2 regions of the Hylemonella sp. P2_B10 genome follow, and region 1 is predicted to be linked to the other one. Evidence: predicted binding sites of a transcription regulator. Region 1 holds the regulator's gene; the other holds the start of a gene.
The links. The regulator NrdR, encoded in region 1, represses ribonucleotide reductase genes. The targets are predictions, from matches to a motif close to CACNANATNTNGTG.
Positions count from the first base shown of each region.

Region 2: a site for NrdR is predicted at 7,115-7,128, ahead of AC1DX2_RS15185 (ribonucleoside-diphosphate reductase subunit alpha). Genes of this name have one in related genera too.

Region 1 covers NZ_JBFUDE010000001.1:810,805-819,589, forward strand. Annotated here, with positions in the region: gene AC1DX2_RS03935 (lytic transglycosylase domain-containing protein) at 397-1,227, shown strand; gene glyA (serine hydroxymethyltransferase) at 1,493-2,737, shown strand; gene nrdR (transcriptional regulator NrdR) at 2,760-3,209, shown strand; gene pilV (type IV pilus modification protein PilV) at 3,356-3,976, shown strand; gene AC1DX2_RS03955 (PilW family protein) at 3,979-5,070, shown strand; gene AC1DX2_RS03960 (pilus assembly PilX family protein) at 5,072-5,680, shown strand; gene AC1DX2_RS03965 (pilus assembly protein) at 5,694-8,785, shown strand, end outside.
Region 2 covers NZ_JBFUDE010000003.1:592,850-601,634, forward strand. Annotated here, with positions in the region: gene AC1DX2_RS15160 (carbohydrate kinase family protein) at 1-798, shown strand, start outside; gene AC1DX2_RS15165 (alpha/beta fold hydrolase) at 804-1,607, opposite strand; gene AC1DX2_RS15170 (DUF167 domain-containing protein) at 1,659-2,033, opposite strand; gene AC1DX2_RS15175 (histone H1-like DNA-binding protein) at 2,088-2,558, opposite strand; gene AC1DX2_RS15180 (ribonucleotide-diphosphate reductase subunit beta) at 2,742-3,947, opposite strand; gene AC1DX2_RS15185 (ribonucleoside-diphosphate reductase subunit alpha) at 4,082-7,015, opposite strand; gene AC1DX2_RS15190 (sigma-54-dependent transcriptional regulator) at 7,522-8,785, opposite strand, start outside.

The DNA of each region.
Region 1 (8,785 bases):
ACTGGTTGCCCATCAGGTGACAGGCCACGCCAGTCTAGTGAGCCGCCACCATTTTTTCAAATCGAAATTTCAATGACAAGCGCCACCGCCATCGGGCAAATGACTTGGATTTCTGCGCCCTTTTCAGCGAAAATCGGCGCCAAACTAAATTGTTTCGGAATATAAAATCAGTTTCATATTGTTGACTTGATATATAAACACCCCCTAGAATCCCGCATCCCCTCCTGATGAGGGATTACCCGAATCTCGCTGCCGACCCCGGCATATCGGGCTAGCCGCCGTCAACAACACACGGCGCAGCCCTGATGGCGTACCAACCCAAACGAGGCATTCACAGCCCGGCCACTGCGCAAAGCAATGCCTGGACGTGGAATCTTCGCGAAAGAAGGAAGTGCTATGACAGCGTCCAACAAGTTCACCCGAGCCCTGAGCGTCTTCGCGACCGATGTGGCCCAAGGGTTTTTTGAGATCACGCACAACGGCTTTGCCCTGCTGGGCCTGGTCGTGGTGTTTGCCGTGCTGACCCTGACGGTGCGGCCTGAATTGCGCGAAGCTGGCGAAACCCAGCTGTTTGGCTGGTTGCAAACCCGCCAGGTCGCCCTGCTGGGCATGGAGGTGGAAACCGACGCCATCGACCGCGCCACCGCCAGCAACCCCAAGGACCTGCCCAAGCAGCAGGCCGCAGTGGCCTATTGGCTGAGCAAAAAGTACCATGTGGCGCCAGAGCCGGTCAGCGCCCTGGTGGTGGAAGCCTATGACATCGGCAGCCGCAACAAGATGGACCCGACGCTGATTCTGGCCGTGATGGCGGTGGAATCCGGCTTCAACCCGTTTGCCCAGAGCGCGGTGGGCGCCCAGGGCCTGATGCAGGTGATGACCAATATCCACAGCGACAAATACCAGTACTTCGGCGGCAAACTGGCCGCTTTCGACCCGGTGAGCAACCTGCGGGTCGGTGCCAAGGTGCTGCAGGATTGCGTGGCGCGTGCCGGCTCGCTGGCTGGCGGGCTGCGGCTGTACGTCGGCGCCGGCAACAGCGAAGACGACGGCGGCTACACCGCCAAGGTGATGGCCGAGCACGCCCGGCTGCAGATGGTGGCCACTGGCCGTGTGGTGCCGCTGCCCATGCCGGCCGCACCGGCGGTGCAGACCGTGCCGGTGGCAGCTCCGGCCCCACAGCACGACGAGGCGCAAGCCGAAAAAGTGGCGGCCCTGGCCAGTTCCTGAACTGGCCTTTCCTGAACTCTCCAGTTCCTGAGCCTTCGCGCCTGGTGCGATGGCCCCACAGTGCGCGCCACCTCGGTTAAACTCCGCATTGCACGCGACTGGCGATAGGCGCCCCCCGCCCCTGGCGGCCGGGCGCTGACGTGGACCACCACTGGGGAGCGTGCCGCCAGGCCCTGGCCGCAAGCGGCGGAGCCTGTGTGTTCAGCCGTGCGCCTGGGCAGCCCTTGTTTTCACACAAGGCACACCGTCTCAAAGGACTGCCAACATGTACAACCGCAACATCCTCGTAGCACAGACCGACCCTGAAGTGTGGGCCGCCATCCAGGCCGAGCACCAGCGCCAGGAAGACCACATCGAGCTGATCGCCAGCGAAAACTACGCTTCGCCCGCCGTGCTGGCCGCGCAGGGTTCGCAGCTGACCAACAAGTATGCCGAAGGCTACCCCGGCAAGCGCTACTACGGCGGCTGTGAATATGTGGACGTGGTGGAGCAACTGGCCATCGACCGCGTGAAGCAGATCTTCGGCGCCGAAGCCGCCAACGTGCAGGCGCACTGCGGTGCCTCTGCCAACGAGGCGGTGTTCCTGGCCTTCCTGAAGCCGGGCGACACCATCATGGGCATGAGCCTGGCCGAAGGCGGCCACCTGACGCACGGCATGGCGCTGAACATGAGCGGCAAGTGGTTCAATGTTGTCTCCTATGGGTTGGACGCCAATGAGGCCCTGGACTACGACGCCATGGAACGCAAGGCGCACGAAACCCGCCCCAAGCTGATCATTGCCGGTGCCTCGGCCTATTCGCTGGCCATTGACTTCGCGCGCTTCGCCAAGGTGGCGAAAGACGTGGGCGCCATCTTCATGGTGGACATGGCCCACTACGCCGGCCTGATTGCCGCCGGCCTGTACCCCAACCCGGTGCCGCATGCCGATGTGGTGACGTCCACCACCCACAAAAGCCTGCGCGGCCCGCGCGGCGGCATCATCCTGATGAAGGCCCAGCACGAGAAGGCCATCAACAGCGCCATCTTCCCCGGCCTGCAGGGCGGCCCGCTGATGCACGTGATCGCCGCCAAGGCGGTGGCCTTCAAGGAGGCGCTGGCGCCCGAGTTCAAGACCTACCAGCAGCAGGTGATGACGAACGCCAAGGTGATGGCGCAGACGCTGACCGAGCGCGGCCTGCGCATCGTCAGCGGCCGCACCGAAAGCCACGTGATGCTGGTGGACCTGCGGGCCAAGGGCATCACCGGCAAGGAAGCCGAAGCCGTGCTGGGCAGCGCCCACATGACCATCAACAAGAATGCCATCCCGAACGACCCGGAAAAGCCCATGGTGACCAGCGGCGTGCGCATCGGCACGCCGGCGCTGACCACGCGCGGCTTCAAGGACGAGGAAACGCGTTTGACGGCCAACCTGATCGCCGATGTGCTGGACAACCCGCGCGACGAGGCCAATATTGCTGCGGTCCGCGTCAAGGTGGCGGAACTGACGGCCCGCTTCCCGGTCTACAAGTAACCTCAACTCAGGAGCACCGTACGTGAAATGCCCGTTCTGCAGCCACACCGAAACCCAGGTGGTGGAGACGCGCATTTCCGAGGATGGCGACTTCATCCGCAGGCGCCGCCAATGCGGCGCCTGTGAAAAGCGCTTCACCACCTATGAGCGCCCGGACGTCAATTTCCCCTCCATCGTCAAAAAGGACGGCCGGCGCATCGAGTTCGAACGCGCCAAGCTGCTGGCCTCGCTGAACCTGGCGTTGCGCAAGCGCCCGGTCAGCACCGAGCAGGTTGACAGCGCCATTGAGCGCATCGAGGAAAAGCTGCTGAACCTGGGCGTGCGCGAAGTGCCGTCCAACCGCATCGGTGAACTGGTGATGCGCGAGCTCAAGAAGCTGGACAAGGTGGCCTATGTGCGCTTTGCCAGCGTCTACCGCAGCTTTGAGGACATCGACGAGTTCAAGACGCTGGTGGACGAGGTACGGCGTTAGCGTCGCCTTCAGACAGCCCCTTTTGGCCCGATAGCCGCCCAGCGGTCAAATCCGCTTGATGAGCGGTCGTCCGGGCTATCGCCTCGACTGCCCTTTGTGCGTACCATTTGGGCATCGGGCGCGGTGCCCGAGTCACGAGGGCATTCATGGATTCTGTCAGCCGCTCTACCCCCCTCTCCCGCCGCTCGCAGGTGGGCTTCTCCATGGTGGAGGTGCTGGTGTCCATCATCGTGCTGTCCTTCGGGTTGCTGGGCATGGTGGGCCTGCAGGCGGCGGCGCTGAAAGGCAACCGCGAAGCCCGGTTGCAGTCCGTCGCCGCCGAGTTCTCGCGTGAAATGGGCGAAATGATGCGCAGCAACAAGGGCCAGGGCACCGGCCTCACGGCCGCGGACAACGGCTACCTGGTGTGCCCGTCCGGCGTCACCTGCGGCGGCACCACCACCAACACGGCCAACTATTGCCTCAACATGGGCAGCGGCTGCTCCACCAACCTCGATGTGGCCCAGGCTCAAACGACCGAGTGGCTGGCCCGTGTGAATGCCGATCTGCCTGGGGCCCGGGTGGTGGTCTGCCGCGATTCGGCGCCCTATGACAGCGGCGGCCTGCCGATCTGGGACTGCACCAATGGCGGTGACATCTTCGTCATCAAGATCGGCTGGACGCGCGGCTCCATCAACCGGGCCGCCACCGCCGCTTCCGCCATCGAACGGGTGACCGACAGCGGGAGCCGGCCCGGCGTGGTCTACCCCGTCACCGCAGGAATCTGACCATGATGTACAGCAGATTGTCCCTCCCCGGCCGCGCCACTTCGCATTCGCCGTGGGCCGCGCAGCGCGGCCTAACCATGGTCGAGCTGATGGTGGCCATGGCCATCAGCGGCGTACTGGCACTGGCCGCTATCTCCGCCCTGGTGGTCAGCCGCCAGGGCTTCAGCACCGTGGATGCGGCCTCGCAATTGCGCGACAACGGGCGCTTCGCCACCGAGCTGATCCAGCGCCTGGGCGTGCAAAGCGGCTTCAAGGACGTGAACTTCGCCACGGCCGGCCGGATCACCAACCTGGCTGGCGCATCTTCCAACCCGGCGCCCAATATCTTCGGCTTCAACAACGCCGCCATCTCTGCCGCCGTGACCGCAGCCGGCACGGACCCGCTGTCCGGCTTGGCCAACGGCAGCGGCTCCTCCATCAACGGCAGCGACATCCTGGTGTTGCGCTACCAGACGGTCGAAACCTTCCCCGGCTCCGGCGTGGCCGACAAGTCAATGATCGACTGCTCCGGAAACGGTTCTGCCACAGCACCGTCCAGCAGGGACGACCGGCTGATCAGCATCCTGCATGTGCAGGTACCCATCGGCGACACCGAGCCGTCTCTGATGTGCACCACGCTGCTCCCTTCTAGCACCAACACCTACACCACCACCGCGCTGATCCGGGGCGTGGACACCTTCCAGTTGTTGTACGGCGCGGACGGCGTCACGCCGCTGACCGCGTCAACGATGCTGAACCCGTCGACCCCGGCTTCCGGCAACACCTACGGCTTCATGCCCAAGACCTTCATCCGGGCGGATCAGATGGTGGTCGGCGGCGACCCCGTCAGTGACCAGTCCTACAACAACTGGCGCCGCGTGCGCGCGCTGCGCATCGGCATGGTGTTGCGTGGGGCGCCCGGCTCGGCGCAGAACACCAGCGGCTCCTCCACCTTCTACGCGCTGGGCGCGGCGCCCTCAGCTTCCGGTGCGGGCGTCGGAACCGCGCTTTCTTCCACCACCGACACCGGCACCCGCCTGACACCTGCTTCGGACGGCCGCTTGCGCCAGACGGTGACGTTCACGGTCCACCTGCGCAACGAACAAGGAAGCTGAGATGCCGCGCCACAGCACCCTTCACCGCCCGACCGCGTACCGGCAGCGCGGCGCCTCGCTGATCATGATCATGCTGATTCTGATCGTGGTTTCCATTGTCGGCGTCGGCGGCATCCAGATCGCCATGATGAGTGAGCGCAGCGCGCGCAATGACCGCGACATGCAGGTCGCCTGGCAGGCGGCCGAAGAAGGCCTGATTGACGCCGAGAACGACATCACCGGCCCCGCCACCTCCACCCGCCGCGACAAGTTCGACTCCAAGAACATCAGCGTGTTCATTGCCGGTTGTGGCACCGGGGATGCCGTGGGACTGTGCTCTATGGTCACTTCCGGCAAGCCTGCCTGGTTGACGGTGGACTTCACCAGCAACACCAACACCGCTTACCTGGGCCAGTTCACCAGCCGCACGTTGCCCAATGCCGGTAGCGCCGCAAGCAAGGGGGTGCAGCCCTTCCGCGCGCCGAACTATGTCGTTGAGCCTATCGCCGACACCTGGCTGGAGCGCAATATGAGCGTCCCCAGCTCGCTCTATGTTTACCGCGTCACCGCCATGGGTTTTGGCCCGCGCCAAGACATACAGGCCGTCGTGCAAATGATTTACCGCCCCTGAAACGGAGCCCTCCATGAACACCCTTGACCCCAAATTGCAATGGCTGCGTGATCGACGGTTGTTGAGCTGGCCGGTGCTTGCCGGCCTGATTGTGGTCTCCGCCATCGTGATCGGCGCCGGCGTGGCTACCGCGCCCAATATCAAGGCCGTCAACCTGTCGGCCGACCCGTTGTACGCCGCCGCCACCGCAGACAAGCCCACCATCGCGCTGGCCCTGTCAGTGGAATTCCCGACCGTGGGCGCGCTGTACGTGCAAACGCCCAACACCGCCACCGACAACTCTTACAGCATCGCCGGCCCCAACGGCTATGGCTACATCGGCTACTACGACACCGAGAGCTGCTACGTCTACAACAACAGTCCCGCCGAGACCCCGGTCAGCCCGCAAACAACGTCGGACTACAAGCGGTTTGACCGCATAGGGCCGGCCAACAATCGCAAGTGCGCCGATGCCTTCAGCGGCAACTTCCTGAACTGGGTGTCCAGTTCGTCGGTGGACATCCTGCGCCTGTCGCTGTCCGGCGGCGACCGCTTCGTCGACACCGCGTCGATGACCATTTTGCAGCGCGCCGTGGTGCCCAATGGCGATGCCAGTTCGCGCTGCCTGATGAACAGCACCAACTTCCCGGAAAAGCAGTTGCTGCGCTCGCCTGGGGGCGGCCTGCCGGCCTTCTTTGGCGCCATCCCGCTGGCGCTCCAGACCGCCGCCGGCAGCAACGACCTGTGGGTTGCCAACACACTGAACCGCATTCTGTTCGGCACCACCAATGTGACCGCCACACAGCAGAACGATTGCTCTTCCGCCGCCACCAACAAATTCACACTGGGCGCAGCCTTCCCCGGCGTGACGGTGGGGTCCACCGCCTCCCTCGCCAGCCAGGTTCTGCCCGCTGACGCCACCGCCACCGCCGCCGCCAACGAAAACGGGTCCTGGACGACGACCGGCGTCAATGAGGTCTGGTTCGGCACCGGCACGGCCAGCACGGCCAATACGTGGAAGGTGACGATCGTCAACGCCGGCACCTACACCTGCAACACAGCCACCTTCGGCACTCCGGCCAGCGGCACCCGCAGATGCTACGTGCGCCCCCTGTTGAGCACCGATAACTACTTCTTCGCCCGGGCCCAGGTCTGCAACGCTGCGGCCTATCCCTGGGTATCGGGAACCACTTACGCCGTGGGCGATGTGCGCTCCTATAGCGGCGTGAACTACGTTCGCAAGGTGGCCGGCGCCGGCACCACCATTCCCTCCAGCGATGGCACCAACTGGGACGCCACCTTCACCCCAGCAACGTCCTGGGTCAGCGGCACCACCTACGCGGTAGGCGACGTTCGCTCCTATAGCGGGGCCAACTACATCCGCACGGTGGCCGGCGCCGGCACCACCATCCCGTCCAGCGACACCGCCAACTGGAGCGTCACGTCCACCACGGCAGCGGTGTGGGTCAGTGGCACCACCTACGCGGTGGGTGACATCCGCGCCAGCGCATTGAACGGCCAGACCTACGTGCGCACCGCCGCCGGCGCCGGCACCACCGACCCTTCCAGCGACACCAGCAATTGGGCACTGAGGAATTCCATCAGCGGCCTGCAAGACATCCGCGACCCCGGCATTTTCATCAACAACGCCACCGGCCTGTGCCAGCAGTATCCCAACGGCAACTACAAGCCGGTGGGCGCCATCCAGAAGTACAGCGACCAGCTGCGCATCGCGGCCATGAGCTACGTGATCGAGACGCCGCACGTCACCAGCCCGGGCTCCGGTCGCCAGGGTGGCGTGCTGCGCGCGCCCATGAAGTACGTGGGCCCCATCGCCTACGACATCAACGGCCTGTCCACCGGCACCAATTCGGCCGCCGAATGGAACGCCAACACCGGCGTGCTCAACCCCAACCCCGACGGTGACACCACCTATAACAAGAGCGGCGTGATCAACTACCTGAACCAGTTCGGGCGCACCTCCACGGCTGCGGGCGCGTTGATCACCGAAGGCCACTACAAGTACTACGACCCCTTGGGCGAGCTGTACAACGACACGCTGCGCTACCTGCAGGGCATGCAGGCCATGGTCCCCCACAGCAGCAGCGCCATCACCGCATCCCACGAGGACGGCTTCCCCATCACCAAGACCTGGACCGATCCGTATGGCGGCGGCCGCAGCACCACGGGGGACTACTCCTGCCAGCGCAGCAACATCGTGGTGATCGGTGACAACAACACCGCCGAGCCCACGCGCATGGCCGCTGTGGACCTGACCAACAACGTCCCGGATTTCTCCTACAGCGCCGGTTGGACCAAGACGGTCTATGACTTCGAGAACAAGACCGCGCTAGCCACCTACCGCGACGGGCAGAATGTCAGCCGCAGCGCCACCAACCCCAACAGCGCCAACGGCTCCGTGCCCAACCGCCCCATCATCGGCATGGCCTATTGGGCGCACACGCACGACATCCGGCCCGGCACCACTTGGACCACCGGTGGCTCCACCGTGACATTGTCCGCCTCTGCTGCAGCACTCGCACGCCCAGGCCTGCGGGTGAAAACCTTCACCTTTGACGTCAACGAGTTCGCGACCCAGTCCGTGGACGCCACCCGGCGCACGTCCAACCAGATGTTCCTGGCCTCCAAGTACGGCGGCTTCGAGTCCGCCGCCAACGTGGACAAGAACCCGTACAACACCAAGGGCAACCCGTTCTACGAGGACGACAACACCACCGCCAACAACAACGTCTGGCAGGATTTCCCGGTGGCGCCCAGCACCTCTGCGCGGCGCGGCTCGGACGGCAGCCTGGGCGAGGCCAACACTTATTACCTGAACAGCGGCAATGCCAAGGACGTGCTGGGCGCCTTCACCGAGATCTTCAAGCGCGCTGGCGCCGCGGCCCGAAGCATCGCCAGCGCTGCGGTCCAGAACAAGAACCTGACCACGGCCGGCGACACGGTGTACCAGGGCACCTTCGACACCTCCGACTGGAGCGGCGACCTGCTGGCCATTCCCATCAGCGTCAGCGGCACCAGTACCGTCAGTTTCAGCAATTCCGTTTTCAGCTGGACAGCGGCGGCGCGCATGTCGGCGGCCAGCTCGCCATCGACCACCCGCAACAT
Region 2 (8,785 bases), on a different contig from region 1:
TCCTTCCTGGTGCCGGCGCTGCGGCGCGATTTTGGCGGCTGTGCCGGCAACATCGCCTATGCACTGAAGCAACTGGGTGGCGACCCGCTGCCCATGGCCACCCTGGGCCAGGATGGCGGTGAATACGTGAACCGGCTGTCCAGCCTGGGCATCAGCGGTGAATTCGTGCGCAAGCTGGATGACAGCTACACCGCGCAGGCGCTGATCATCACCGACCAGGACAACAACCAGATCAACGGCTTTCACCCCGGTGCGATGAGTTTCGCGCAGCTGAACCACATCGCGGCGCGGGCGGACATCAAGGTGGGCATCATCGCGCCGGACGGTGCCGACGCCATGCTGCAGCATGCGGAGGAGTTCAAGGCCGCCGGGATTCCTTTCGTGTTCGACCCTGGTCAACAACTGCCGCGCTTCAACGGCGAGCAACTGCGCCACTTCGTCGAGCTGGCCACCTGGATCACGCTGAACGACTACGAAGGCAAGATGCTCAGCGACCGCACCGGTTGGAGCCTGGACGAGTTGTCGCAACACGTGGACGGCATGATCGTCACGCTGGGCGCGGTGGGCTGCGATGTCTGGGTCAAGGGTCAGACCACGCGCGTGCCCTCGGTACCGGAAAAGGCGGTGGTGGACCCCACCGGCTGCGGCGACGCCTTCCGCGGTGCGCTGCTGTATGGCCTGGAGCGCGGCTGGCCGCTGACGCGTTGCGCCGAGTTGGGCAACCACATGGGTGCGATCAAGATCGCGCACAAGGGGCCGCAGAACTACCAGGTGGATGTGAAGGCGCTGGGGCTGTAAGACGTTCAGGCCGCCAGGAACGGCAGCAGCACCCGCAGCACCTCCTGCGGTGCACTGATGTGCGGCAGGTGGCCGCTGGCGTTGACCACTTCCAGCTGGCTGTGGGGGATGTGTGCGTGCAGGTACTGCGCCACTTCCAGCGGCACGGCGATGTCGTCTTGCGCCTGCACCAACAGCGTGGGCTGTGTCAGGCGGGCCACGTCGGCACGGTGGTCGGACTGGAAGATGGCGCACAGCACGGTCAGTGCGCGCTCCTTCGGGATGCTTTTGATGGTGTCGGCGAAGTGCTGTGCCAGCGCTGGCCGGTCGGCGTTGCCCATGGCGGCGGGGGCAAACTGGTCCGCCCAGTCGGACAGCGACAGGGTGATCGCGCGGTACAGCGCATTGAGGTCATCGGGCTTGAAGCCGCCCCGGTAGCCATCGTCGTCGTCCAGGTAGCGGGGCGAGGCACCGACCAGTGCCAGTTTGGCAAAGCGGTGGGGTTCACGCAGCGCGGCCAGCAAGCCCATCATCGCACCTGCCGAGTGGCCTACCAGCACGGCCTGGCGCAGGTCCAGCGCGGCACACACGTCCAGCAGGTCGGTGGCGTAGCGCTGCAGATCCAGGTAGTGGTGCTGCACGAAGGCTTGTGGCGGCGTGCCGCCAGCGCCGACGTTGTCCAGCAGCACGATGCGGTAGTCGTTCATCAGCGCTTGGCAGACATCGCGCCAGGCGCGCTGGTCGGTGCCGAAGCCGTGCACGAACACCAGTGTGCGCACCGCCTGCGCATTGCCGGTGACGGTGACGTTGTTCTTGACCAGGGGGTCCATGGCGCGGCCGTTCACTTGGGTGGTTGTGTTGGGAAAATTCTAGCCAGCCGTTCAAGGTTTGTCCGCGCTGACCAGCAATGCCTGCCAACGCGCCCGGCCCACTTGCGCGGTAGCGACGCGCACCTGCTTGCGCCTGCTGGCATGACCGCGCGCCAGCGCCAGGCTGTTGCGCGGCACGACCAGCGTGTCCGCCAACCAGGCCAGCAGCGCGACATTGGCCTTGCCGTCCACGGGTGGGGCTTTCAGCCGCAAAGCCAGTGCACCGTCATGCAGGCCGGCAACACCGGTGTGCCGCGCCTGCGGACTGACGTGCAGGTCGATGATGACCGCGCCGTCTTTCTCCTGGCGCAGGAAAGGTGCAACAGGCAACACAGCGCCGGGCGCGGAGGCGGTGGGGGCAGCAGGTGATGGAGAAGAGGCAGCCATGAAAAAAGCCCGGGGCCTTGCGGCACCGGGCTTTCAGCGTACCACTGAAGCCGGTTAGGGCTTGGTGGACGTGGGGAACGGCCAAGCAGCCTGCGGGTTCAGAGTGGTCTGAGCCGCAGGGGCAGCGGGCGCCGGCGCTGCTTTCGCAGCAGGAGCTTTGGCGGCCTTTTTGGCAGCAGGCTTTTTGGCAGCAGGCTTTTTGGCCGCCTTTTTGGCAGCGGGCTTTTTGGCAGCGGGCTTTTTGGCAGCAGGCTTCTTGGCCGCAGCCTTTTTCGCCGGGGCCTTCTTGGCAGCGGCTTTCTTCGCCGGAGCCTTCTTGGCCGCTACTTTCTTCGCCGGTGCCTTCTTGGCGGCTGGCTTCTTGGCAGCGACCTTCTTGGCCGGAGCCTTCTTCGCCGGTGCCTTCTTGGCCGGAGCCTTCTTCGCCGGTGCCTTCTTGGCGGCCGGTTTCTTAGCCGCTACTTTCTTGGCCGGAGCCTTCTTCGCGGGGGCCTTCTTAGCGGCCGCTTTCTTTGCAGTTGCCATTTCAATATTCTCCTTGATCAAGTTACAAAGAGCACTTCGTGCTTGTTGGACTGCACAAAGCGATTCATGGTGCTGGGTCCAAACCCAACACCATGAACACGGGAACACACGCCGCCAGCGTCCTCTGCGGGACGTCTTGCGGTGTGTGAAGTTCTTGAAGCCATTGATTGTTTATGTGAGCGATCAATCCCAGGACAGCGCGCCACCCGATTGGTATTCAATCACCCGGGTTTCGAAGAAATTGCGTTCTTTCTTCAGGTCGATCATTTCGCTCATCCAGGGGAATGGATTTTCTTCGTTGGGGAACAGCGCTTCCAGGCCGATCTGCGTGGCGCGCCGGTTGGCGATGTAGCGCAGGTAGCCCTTGAACATGGAGGCGTTCATGCCCAGCACGCCGCGCGGCATGGTGTCCTCGGCGTACTTGTACTCCAGCTCCACCGCCTGGTGGAACAGCACGTTGATCTCGGCCTTGAACTCGGCCGTCCACAGCATCGGGTTCTCGAGCTTGATCTGGTTGATCAGGTCGATGCCGAAATTGCAGTGCATGGACTCGTCGCGCAGGATGTATTGGTACTGCTCGGCCGCGCCGGTCATCTTGTTCTGCCGGCCCAACGCCAAAATCTGCGTGAAGCCGACGTAGAAGAACAGGCCTTCCATCAGGCAGGCGAACACGATCAGCGACTTCAGCAGCTTCTGGTCGTTTTCCAGTGTGCCGGTGGTGAAGTGCGGGTTGGTCAGCGTCTCGATGAAGGGGATCAGGAACTGGTCCTTGTCGCGGATCGACGTGACTTCGTTGTAGGCGTTGAAGATCTCGCTCTCGTCCAGGCCCAGCGACTCGACGATGTATTGGTACGCGTGGGTGTGGATGGCCTCTTCAAACGCCTGGCGCAGCAGGAACTGGCGGCACTCAGGCGCGGTGATGTGGCGGTAGCTGCCCAGCACGATGTTGTTGGCGGCCAGCGAATCGGCGGTGACGAAGAAGCCCAGGTTGCGCTTGACGATGCGGCGCTCGTCCTCGGTCAAACCATTCGGGTCTTTCCACAGCGCGATGTCGCGCGTCATGTTGACCTCTTGCGGCATCCAGTGGTTGGCGCAGGCAGCCAGGTATTTTTCCCAGGCCCACTTGTACTTGAACGGCACCAATTGGTTGACGTCGGTCTGGCCGTTGATGATGCGCTTGTCCGAAGCCTTGATGCGCTGGAACGGCGTGGCGGGCGCAACCTGTGCCGGCTGCGCGTGCGGTGTTTGCGCAGGCGTGCTCAGCGCCGCGTCATTCACATGGCGCAGTGTGGGCGAATGCAGGGGTGACTCCGTCATGCGGTCGCCGGAGGCGCCGCGGGCAAAAGGCAGTTGCGATGTGGGCTTGACTTCTTCGTCCCAGGTCAACATAGAGGATATCCAATGTGCGAATTATGAGAGCAGCGCGGTGAAATGGAAAGTATTCATTCACATCGCTGCCGTTTTTTGTTGTTCGTATGCATCGCGGCGTGTGCCGCGATGCGCTGGCCTCAGGTCACCGAGTGTCACTGGCAGGCTTCGCAAGTGGGATCGTCGATGGCGCAAAACTTGATGTCGGTTGCCGGTGCGCTGTCCATCTGCGCGCGCGCTGCTGCTGCAGCGGCATCGAGCGCACTCGGCTTCGCAGCGGGTGCAGCCATCTGCGTTTCGCCACCACCGGAGGACACGGCGTTCATCTTGCCCGAGGCCACGGTGGACTTCTCGGCATGCGTGGCCGAGATGGTGCGCAGGTAGTAAGTGGTCTTCAGGCCGCGCAGCCAGGCCAGCTTGTAGGTGTCGTCCAGCTTCTTGCCCGATGCACCGGCCATGTAGATGTTCAGCGACTGCGCCTGGTCAATCCACTTCTGGCGGCGCGCAGCGGCTTCCACCAGCCATTGCGTTTCCACCTCGAAGGCGGTGGCGTACAAGGCCTTGACGTCTTGCGGTACGCGGTCGATCGGGGCCAGCGACCCGTCGAAGTGCTTCAGGTCCATCACCATCACGTCATCCCACAGGCCCAGTCGCTTCAAGTCGTGCACCAGGTAGCCGTTGATGACGGTGAACTCGCCCGACAGGTTGGACTTGACCGACAGGTTGCCGAAGCTGGGTTCAATCGACGCGTCGACGCCGATGATGTTGGAGATGGTGGCAGTGGGGGCGATGGCCACGCAATTGGAATTGCGCATGCCGTCAGCGGCGATCTTCTGGCGCAGCGCGTCCCAGTCCAGCGTGGACGAGCGGTCCACTTCCACATAGCCGCCGCGCGCCTGGGCCAGCAGGTCCAGCGTGTCAAGCGGCAGGATGCCCTTGTCCCACAGCGAGCCCTTGTAGCTGGAATACTTGCCGCGCTCCTTGGCCAACTCGGTGGAGGCCCAATAGGCGTAGTAGCAGATGGCTTCCATCGACTCGTCGGCGAACTGCACCGCGCCAGGGCTGGCGTAGGGAATGCGCAGCTGGTACAGGCTGTCCTGGAAGGCCATCACGCCCAGGCCCACCGGGCGGTGGCGCAGGTTGGAGTCGCGCGCCTTCTTCACCGCGTAGTAGTTGATGTCGATGACGTTGTCCAGCATCCGCATGGCGGTGGCGATGGTCTTCTTCAGCTTGTCGTGGTCGACCTTGCCGTCCTTCAGATGCTGCAACAGGTTGATGGAGCCCAGGTTGCAGACGGCGGTTTCGGTGTCGCTGGTGTTCAGCGTGATCTCTGTGCACAGGTTGCTGGAATGCACCACGCCGGCATGCTGCTGCGGCGAGCGCACGTTGCAGGCGTCCTTGAAGGTGATCCAGGGGTGGCCGGTCTCGAACAGCATGGTCAGCATCTTGCGCCACAGGTCCGAAGCCTGGATGGTGCGGGCCGGCTTGATCTCGCCGCGCGCGGCCTTCTCTTCATAGGCCACATAGGCCTTTTCGAAGTCGGCGCCAAACTTGTCGTGCAGGTCGGGCACGTTGGAGGGCGAAAACAGCGTCCAGCTGCCCTTTTCCATCACGCGGCGCATGAACAGGTCGGGGATCCAGTTGGCGGTGTTCATGTCGTGCGTGCGGCGGCGGTCGTCGCCGGTGTTCTTGCGCAACTCCAGGAACTCTTCAATATCCAGGTGCCAGGTTTCCAGATAGGTGCAGACCGCGCCCTTGCGCTTGCCGCCCTGGTTGACCGCCACCGCGGTGTCGTTGACCACCTTCAGGAACGGCACCACGCCTTGCGATTCGCCGTTGGTGCCCTTGATGTGCGAGCCCAGGGCGCGCACACGCGTCCAGTCGTTGCCCAGGCCGCCGGCGAATTTGGACAGCAGCGCGTTTTCCTTGATGGACTCGTAGATGCCGTCCAGATCGTCGGGCACCGTGGTCAGGTAGCAGGAAGACAGCTGCGAGCGCAGCGTGCCGCTGTTGAACAGCGTGGGTGTGCTGGACATGAAGTCGAACGAGGACAGCACCTGGTAGAACTCGATGGCGCGCGCCTCGCGGTCGATCTCGTTCAGCGACAAGCCCATGGCCACGCGCATGAAGAAGGCCTGCGGCAGTTCGATGCGGCTCTTGCGCACGTGCAGGAAGTAGCGGTCATACAGCGTCTGCAGGCCAAGGTAGTCGAACTTCAGGTCGCGCTCGGCCTTCAGCGCGGCGCCCAGGCGCTTCAGATCGAACTGCAGCAGCTTCTCGTCCAGCAGCTCGTTGTCCACACCCTTCTTGATGAACTGCGGGAAGTAGTCGGTATAGGCCTCCTGCATGTCGGCCGGCGCCACGTCCTTGCCCAACACCTCTTTGGCGATGGTGTGGAACAGCAGCCGGGCCGTGGCGTAGGTGTAGTCCGGGTCTTTCTCGATCAGCGTGCGTGCGGCCAGCACCATGGCCTTGAAGACTTCGTCCATGGGCACGCCGTCGTACAGGTTGCGCATGGTCTCGGCCATGATGGGTTCGGGCTTGATGTCGGCATTCAGGCCGGCACAGGCCGCCACCACCAGGCTGTTCAGGAAACCCAGGTCCAGCGGCACGCGCTGGCCGTTCTCGATGGCGTGCAGCGTCGGCGCGACGGGGGCCTGGCTGGCGCCTTGCTTGGCGCGCTCCTGCGTGCGGCGCTCGCGGTACAGCACGTAGGCGCGGGCGATCTCATGGTGGCCGCCGCGCATCAGGCCCAGCTCGGCCTGGTCCTGCACGTCTTCTATATGGAAGGTGCCGCCGCCCGGACGCGAACGCATCAGCGCGCGCACCACGGCTTGCGTCAGCTGGTCCACGGTCTCGCGCACGCTGGCCGATGCCGCACCCTGGGTGCCATGCACCGCCAGGAAGGCCTTCATCATGGCCACGGCAATCTTGTTCGGTTCAAACGGCACCACTGCGCCGTTGCGTCGGATGATCTGGTATTGGGCCAGCGTGTTGCTGACGCCATGGTTGCTGTTGTTGGGTTCCTGGGTTGCCAAGGTCAACACCCCGCTTTGCACTGTGGCCTGCGGGTTCAAAGCAATTTGCATCTTTTTCCTCTTGAGATCAGCTACTTGTTCTGGGGCCATCCGGTGCCGCCAAGCTTGCGTTTCCAGGCATTTGGAAGGAAAGCCGGGGCGGGCCAGACACACTATATATGGGGTGCCGGCCGAATACAACCCACTACAGATAGTGTACTTCCGGAATTTGACAGCCGGCTTGGCGGCACCCTCTTTGCCCCCTGCGAGACGGCGGCTTGGGGTGCCCGCACAGCCGCCGGGGCAGCGGCCCGGCCAGCCCTTGATTCATCGCGTGCTGCTTAGGTGTACCCAGTATTGGCGGGGTTTTCGCGGCAGTTTCGCGGTCTGGGCCGCATGGCTTCTGGCTTCGTCACGCTGGCCAACCGCGTTTGTTGGGTGTCAAGGGGTGGCTTTGGGCTGTTGCGAAATGGCAGCGCCGACAAATTTTATTTTTCTCCACAGTGAAATCACCTAGAAAAAAATTGTGATCCGCCACACCACCGCATGGCGCGCGGGCAACACCTGCCGGTGTGGTGTCAGGCCGGCCCCAGCGGACTGAGTGCCGAGTCCTCGCCGGGCTCGGCGCCGCCGGGCATCTCGATGTTCAGGCGCGCGATGCGGTAGCGTATCTGGCGCAAGCTCAGGCCCAGCCGGGCGGCTGCGGCGGTGCGGTTGAAGCCGGTCTCGCGCAGCACTGCCACCAGGATCTCGCGCTCCTGCTGATCCAGATGGCTTTGCAGGTCGCTGGGAATCTGCAGCGCGCCAGCCTCGGTGGGCGACGCCAGCGCCGGCACGCCGGGTGTCGACGCCGCAACGGCAAGCGCCGGTTCTGCCGCCGCTGCGGTGGTGCTGCCAGGCACTGCTGCGTCGCCCGCGGGCAACTGGCACTCTATCTTCAGCTCGGCGCCTTCGGCCAACGCGACGGCGCGGTGCAGCAGGTTCTCCAGTTCGCGCACATTGCCGGTCAGCGGGTTGTCGGCCAGCAGCGCCACCTGTTCCGCGGTGATGTTCGGCACGGGTTGGCCAGACTCCTGTGCGATGCGCGCCAGCAGCGCCTCGCACAGTGCGGGCAGGTCCTCGCGGCGTTGACGCAGCGCGGGGATGTGGATGTCGATGACGTTGAGACGGTAGTACAGGTCTTGCCGGAAGCGCCCCGCGCGCACCTCCGCGCCCAGGTCCTTGTGCGTGGCGCTGACGATGCGCACGTCCACCGGCTCCTCTTGCGCCGCGCCCAGCGGGCGCACGCAGCGCTCCTGGATGGCCCGCAGCAGCTTGGATTGCATGGACAGCGGCAGGTCGCCGATCTCGTCAAGAAACAGCGTGCCGCCCTGCGCGGTCTGGAAGAAACCCATGCGGTCCTGTGTCGCGCCGGTGTAGGAGCCCTTGCGCGCACCGAAGAATTCGGCTTCCAGCAGGCTCTCGGGAATGGCGCTGCAATTGACCGCCACCAGCGGTCCGGCGGCGCGGTGGCTGTTGGCGTGCAGCGCCAGCGCGGCCAGTTCCTTGCCGGTGCCCGATTCGCCGTGCACCAGCACCGGCGCCATGCTGCGCGCCACCTTGGCGATACGCTCCTTCACCGTGCGCATCACCGCCGAGTCGCCCACCATGCGGGTCAGCGCGGCCAGGCCGGCGGGCTGCGGGTCGGCGCTGGCCGGCGCGGCGGCCACGGCGCGCTCACCGCCATCCTGCACGGCGGAGGCGATCACGGTGCGGAACTGCTTCAGGTCGACCGGCTTGGTCAGGTAGTCAAAGGCCCCAGCTTTCAGGGACTCCACCGCGTTCTCGGCCGAGCCGTAGGCG